Regions from separate parts of the Blastomonas sp. CCH9-A1 genome, predicted to be linked through region 2. Evidence: predicted binding sites of a transcription regulator. Region 2 holds the regulator's gene; the other holds the start of a gene.
The links. Region 2 encodes LexA, which represses DNA repair genes until DNA is damaged. Its sites were predicted from a motif close to GTTCCNCNCTTGTTCT; they were not measured.

Region 1 (3,412 bases), on a different contig from region 2:
CCCGGGTGGCTGAGCTGCACAAGGCGCTCGGTGGTGCAGAGGGCGAGGTGCTCGCCATTCCCGCGCTGCTCGATCTGGCCCGCCACGCGATGCGGCTGGGCATGCGCCTGTCGCGACCGCTGACGATTATCGGCCCGAAGGAATCGGTCGATCTGTGGTGCGACTGCGAACCGGGTACGCAAGGGATCGATCTCCGGATCAGCCAGTGGCGAGAAAGACCGCTGCCCGAAGCCGGACCTGCCGCCCCGCTGCCCATCTTCGTGCCTTCTTCCGAGACAAGCGTGGATATTCGCGTCGATCCGCTCGGCCGCATCCTGCATGTGCAGGATATGGTGACGCTGCCGGCTCACTGGGATGCCGAGCGCGTCACGCTGAAGCCCGTGGGCGCGCTGATCGCGACCGAGGATGGCGCGCCGCTGGTGCTGGCGGATTGTCACAACGGCGTGCGCGTCCGCCTGATCGGCGACCCCCGGTGCTGGACCCTGTATCGCTCTCGCAGCGATGCTGGCGCCGGATGGAACCTGCAACTGACCGAAGCGCCCGCCGCACCGGAGCCGCAAGCCGCCCCTTCCCCCCCGCCGCTGTTCGATGGCGAACGCCTCGCGCATATGTTCGGCAGCCAGATCGGACCGGCGCTGCGCCAGCCGATCGGACGGATCATCGCCAATGCCGAGACCATCGGTGGTCGGCTCGAGGGACCGTTGCGTTCGGATTATGCCGGCTATGCTGGAGATATCGCCTCAGCCGGACGACACCTGCTGGCGCTGATCGACGATCTGGCGGATCTGGAAGCGATCGAAGCCAGCGGGTTCAGCGCTGCGAGCGAACCGGTCGATCTTGCCGATCTCGCCCGGCGCGCAGCGGGTCTTCTCGCGCTCAAGGCCGCCGACCGCTCGATCCGGATCGACAAGCCTGCCGAGGACGAAAGCCTGGCTGCGACCGGCGAATTCCGACGCGTGCTTCAGGTCCTGCTCAATCTGCTGGGCAATGCCATCAATTACGCGCCCGATGGATCGATGATCTGGCTGCGGCTCGACGAGGGTCCGGATTGGGCCAGCGTGACCGTCGCCGATCAGGGACCCGGGCTTTCGGAAGAAGATCAGCAGCGGCTGTTCAACAAATGGGAGCGGCTGGGCCGTAGCGGCGACGGCGGCAGTGGCCTCGGCCTGTACATATCGCGGCGGCTGGCGCTCGCGATGCAGGGCGACCTGACAGTAGAAAGCGCGCCCGGACAGGGGGCGCGCTTTACCTTGGTGTTGCCGAAAATATAGGGCGCGCGCCACGAGGCGCGCCCCAGTTCATTTTGGCGTGACGGGCGCCTGCGCACAGCGCTTGCGGTCGCCAGCGTTGCAGGCGGCAACATCGGCTTCCCACTGCGTGTAGATGGCGTCGTAGAGCTTCTTCACCTCGGCATATTCGGACTCGGCCCGCGCGCGCGAATCGACCGTATTCTCGTACAGCTTCATCTGGTTTTCGTAGCTGGAACGGCGCGCCTCGTAATTCGCGAGATTGGCGGCATTCTGCGCGAGCTGTGCGTTCGACGCTTGCACCTGCGCAGCATTGGCGGCTTCGCGCTCCGCCTGTTCCGCGGGCGTGCTCGGATTGCGGGTAACGGGCGACGGCTCCATGGATCCGCTATCGGGCTCAGCGGCGGCGGGGGCACTGGCCTGCTGTGCGAAAGCGGGCATGGCGAGCGCCGAAGCAGTCAAAGCGATGGCCAGCGAGGCGCGGCTGAACGGGCGAAAAGTCATCATCATATTCCCTCAAGACAAAGTTGATCTCGATTAACACGGCTACGATCATCGCTCAAAGCGGTTCCATTCGTCGCACGCCGCGCCCTTGCAGCCAGCGTGCCGCAGCACCATGTTCCGCCCGCGACCCGGCTCCAGCGCCGCACCGTGCTTTCTGCCGCTTGCCAGCGGAACATCAATAGAACATAAGGCCGTTCATGCTCACTCACATCTCTGTGCGCGGCGCGCGCGAACATAATCTCAAGGGCGTGGACATTGATCTGCCGCGCGATCAGCTGATCGTCATCACCGGGCTTTCTGGCAGCGGCAAGTCGAGCCTGGCGTTCGATACCATCTATGCCGAGGGTCAGCGGCGCTATGTCGAGTCGCTCTCGGCCTATGCGCGCCAGTTCCTCGAGATGATGCAGAAGCCCGATGTCGAGCATATCGACGGGTTGAGCCCCGCGATCAGCATCGAGCAGAAGACCACCAGCCGCAATCCGCGCTCGACGGTCGCGACCGTCACTGAAATCTACGATTACATGCGCCTGCTCTGGGCACGCGTCGGCGTGCCTTATTCGCCCGCGACCGGCCTGCCGATCACCGCGCAGACCGTCAGCATGATGGTCGACCGCGTAATGGCACTACCCGAAGGCACGCGCTTCTATCTGCTCGCGCCCGTCGTGCGTGGTCGCAAGGGCGAATATCGCAAGGAACTGGCCGAGTGGCAGAAAGCCGGTTTCACCCGCGTACGCATCGACGGCGAGATGTACGAGATCGACGCCGCGCCTGCGCTCGACAAGAAATACAAGCATGACATCGAGGTCGTCGTCGACCGCATGGCGGTGCGTGAGGGCATCGAGACACGGCTGGCCGACAGTTTCGAGACCGCGCTCAAGCTCTCCGATGGGCTGGCCTATGTGGATCTGGCCGATGGGACGGTAAATGCCCTCTCCCCTTCAGGGGAGAGGGAGGAGCCGCGCAGCGGCGGAGGGAGAGGGGAAAATGCATCCGATGCGCCTGCCCCCCTCCCAACCCTCCCCCCTAAAGGGGAGAGGGCGCAAAAGGGCATGAAGAACGCGGGCATCCCCGACAACCGCATCATCTTTTCCGAACGCTTCGCCTGTCCTGTATCGGGCTTTACCATCGAGGCGATCGAACCGCGGCTGTTCTCGTTCAATGCGCCGCAAGGCGCCTGCCCCGCTTGCGATGGCCTTGGCGAGAAGATGTATTTCGACCCGCAGCTGGTCGTCCCCAACGAGGAACTGAGCCTCAAGAAGGGCGCGATCGTGCCCTGGGCGAAATCAAACCCGCCCTCGCCCTATTACATGCAGGTGTTGGCCAGCCTGGCGCGCGAATTCGGTTTCTCGCTCGATACGCCATGGCAGGACCTGCCCGGCGAGGCGCGGCTGATCATCCTGCACGGCACGGCGGGCAAGCCGGTGACGCTGCGCTTTCAGGACGGGCGCAAGAGCTATGAGGTCAAGAAGCCGTTCGAAGGCGTGATCGGCAATCTGAACCGCCGCATGCTGCAGACCGACAGCGCCTGGATGCGCGAGGAACTGAGCAAGTATCAGACCGCGCAGCCCTGCGAAGTCTGCGATGGCGCGCGCCTGAAACCCGAAGCGCTTTCGGTCAAGGTGGCGGGCGAGGACATCTCGATCTCGACCCGCCGCTCGGTC
Region 2 (3,412 bases):
TGGCGCGTCATCGGCGAGAGCGCGGCGGGACGGCCCTTCGCGGGCGTACTTGCGCCGGGACAGGCCGCGCGCATTTCGACGGGCGCGATGATCCCCGATGGCGCAGATTGCGTCGTGGTGCAGGAAGACGTCGCGCGCGAGGGTGACCGGCTGACGCTCACCGGCGATGGCCCCGCAGCTCCCGGCGCGCATATCCGCCGCGCAGGCCATGATTTCGCAAACGGGACGCAACTCGCTGATGCGGGTGCGATCATCGACGCGCGGCTGATCGCGCTTGCCGCGATGGCAGGGCACGGCGCGCTCGCCGTCCACCGCCGCCCGCGCATCGCGATCCTCAGCACCGGCGACGAGCTTGTCCCACCCGGAAACCCGCTCCCCTCACCCGCGCATATCCCCGCGAGCAATGGCGTGATGCTCGCTGCGCTGCTGTCTTCCCTACCCTGCGATCTGATCGTCCCGCCGCTGCTGCCCGATGACCGCGCCACCATCGCCGCGGCGCTGCTCGAGCACAGCCAGGCCGATATCATCGTCACCACCGGCGGCGCATCGGTCGGCGATCACGACCTCATCCAGCCCGCATTGCTCGACAGCGGCGGAACGGTCGATTTCTGGCGGATCGCGATGCGACCAGGCAAACCGGTGATGGTCGGACGTCTGGGCGATGCGATCGTGCTCGGCCTGCCGGGCAATCCGGTCTCGGCCTATGTCACTGCGACGTTGCTGCTGCTGCCGCTGGTGCGCAAGCTTTTGGGTTATCAACAGCTTGTCCCTGCCACCTCCCAGGCGATCGCAGGCGAACCCTTCCCGGCGAACGGCCCGCGCCAGGATTTCGTGCGTGCGCGCTTCCACGATGGCGCGCTCATCCGGCTGAGCAATCAGGACAGCGGAGCGCTATCGGCGCTGCTTCAGGCGGATGCGCTGGTGGTCCGGCCAATCGATGCGCCGGAGGCCAAAATCGGCGATCCGATCGATTATATCGCGCTTTGCCACGGGACTTGACACAAGCTCTTGACCTGACCGTCTTTGTTTCGTAATTGTTCCGTATTCGTTCGAACGCAGGTTCGGCGCAGAAAAGGAACATCGGCGATGCTGACCCGCAAGCAACATGACCTGATCCGCTTCATCCAGGAACGGCTGGAGGCCGATGGCGTCTCGCCTTCGTTCGAGGAAATGAAGGAAGCGCTCGATCTCAAGTCCAAGTCGGGCGTGCACCGGCTGGTCAGCGCGCTCGAGGAACGCGGCTTCATTCGCCGTCTTCCCAACCGGGCGCGCGCACTCGAAATCCTGAAGCTGCCAGAGGCGAGCGTGAAGCCGCGCGAGAAGGAGCTCGCCGCTGCTGCCGCCGCGCGCGCCGATGCCGCGCGGAGCAATGTCGTCAGCATGGACGCGGTGCGCAAGGCGGTGTTGCCGGAGCCTGCGAACAGCAATGTGCTCGAAATTCCGCTGCACGGCCGCATCGCCGCCGGTGCGCCGATCGAGGCGTTCGAGGGCACCGAGATCCTGCCTGTTCCCGCCGCCCTGCTCGGCGCGGGCGAGCATTATGCGCTCGAAGTGTCTGGGGACTCGATGGTCGAGGCGGGCATTCTCGATGGCGACTTTGCGTTGATCAAGCGCACCGAAACCGCGCGCGACGGCGAGATCGTGGTCGCGCTGGTGCGCGGCGAGGAGGCGACGCTCAAATATCTGCGCCGCGAGAACGGCCGCATCCGGCTCGATCCTGCCAATGCTTCGTATGCACCGCAATATTATGCGCCGCACGAGGTGCAGGTGCAGGGCAAGCTCGCCGGCCTGCTGCGCCGCTATCACTGATCCTGAATACGGGCCCGGCGAGCGTCGGGTCCGCGTCGGAATGGGCGGGCCGCTCCCCTCGAAGCGGCTCAGGTGCGGGTGAGCCCCATATCCTCGAGCAGCCGCCCCATATGCTGCTTGAACGGGAAGAAGCCCTTGCGCGCGTGCGGCCAGAAGGTGTCGTCCCATGCCCGGCGCACCTGGACGAGTTCGATCCCTTCGCCCGCCAGCGCCTTGGCGATTTCCGTCAGCCGCGTCGCGACCGGGCCGACCGGGGCATAAGGCGTCACCACCCGGTTGACGCCCGCCTCACGCGACGCCTGCACGATCGCCTCGGCATTCAGGGCATCTATCCGCTTCACCGGTGCCCTGCCGGTTTCGCCAAGCGACGCAGCCATGTCGTGCGCAGCATCCGCAACGAAGCCGCGCGCCTTTTCACCCCAGAGCAACGCCGGATCGGCAGCGATGCAGGTGCCGCAGATATCAACCTCGCGGAGCACCGCATCATCCGGGTGCATGTCCTCGCTGGTGATCAGCAGCAGCGCCGGCGCACCCCTGGCCGATCCTGCCGCAGGCAAGGGCGCTGCGGCAGGTACCGGTGCTTCGGTCAGCGGCTCGGCGATTTCCGCCAGGCCCTTCGGCGCAAACCGCCCCCCGGTATAGCGCGCGATATTGTCGGCCGTGGCGAGATAGGTCTTGCCCGCCGTCTGCAAGCCCGCGACCCAGCGCCAGGACAGGGTATTGCTCGCCGCATCGGCATCGATCAGATGGCGCAGGAAGAAATCCGCGCCCAGGGTCCAGGGCAGGCGCAGCGTGAAGATCCAGATCGAGGCGAACCACATGCGTGCGTGGTTGTGCAGATACCCCGTCTCGACCAGCTCGCGCGCCCAGTCATCGAAGCCCTCGATGCCGGTGCGGCCCGCTTCCGCCTGTTCCAGCGCGCGGACATTGCGCAGCCGCTCGTGCTGCTCGTCGCGCTCGACGAGGAAGCGCTCCCAGATGCCGGGCCGCATCTCGAGCCAGCCCTTCCAATAGGTGCGCCACAGCACCTCCTGCACATATTTCTCCGCCGCCGCGAGCGAATGCCGTTCCAGCACCGCCGCGCACACTTCCTGCTCGTTCAGCAGGCGATAGCGCAGCCAGGGTGAAAGCTGCGACACCGCGCTGGGCCGACCGGGCCCGAGATCGCTGTTGCGCCCCTCGGCATAGGCGCGGCCCGCGTGCGGCACGAAGGCATTCATCCGCGCAAGGCCCGCCGCGCGCGTCGGTTCGAACATCCCGCTCATACCCGCCGCTCGCGCAGCAGGCCCTGCAGGCGTGGTCTGATCGTGAGAAAGCGCAGATAGGCACGCTCGAGCATCGCCAGCACCGGTTTCCAGCGCGCGATGAGACCGAGCGGTCGCAGCAGGGGAATGGCACGCCACATCGCCGCAAAGGCCGCTGCGCCAGAGAGCATCACGCCATTTTCGCGCGCATGGAAGCGTTCGAGCAGCGCCGTGCGATCGATCGGGCAAGAGCCGCCCGGCGTCGATACGTCGATGAAGTCGATCGCCCCGCGCCGGTCGAGCCGCCGCATCAGCGCGATTTCGCGCGTACAGAGCGGGCACGCGCCGTCATACCAGAC

Region 1: uvrA (excinuclease ABC subunit UvrA) is a predicted target of LexA. The motif match lies at 1,921-1,936, and genes of this name have one in related genera.

The regions. Positions count from the first base shown of each region.
Region 1 covers NZ_LSHM01000057.1:135,134-138,545, forward strand. Annotated here, with positions in the region: gene AX725_RS15585 (sensor histidine kinase) at 1-1,271, shown strand, start outside; gene AX725_RS15590 (hypothetical protein) at 1,299-1,751, opposite strand; gene uvrA (excinuclease ABC subunit UvrA) at 1,949-3,412, shown strand, end outside.
Region 2 covers NZ_LSHM01000043.1:96,585-99,996, forward strand. Annotated here, with positions in the region: gene AX725_RS13600 (molybdopterin molybdotransferase MoeA) at 1-999, shown strand, start outside; gene lexA (transcriptional repressor LexA) at 1,087-1,809, shown strand; gene AX725_RS13610 (FAD-binding domain-containing protein) at 1,878-3,074, opposite strand; gene AX725_RS13615 (thiol-disulfide oxidoreductase DCC family protein) at 3,071-3,412, opposite strand, start outside.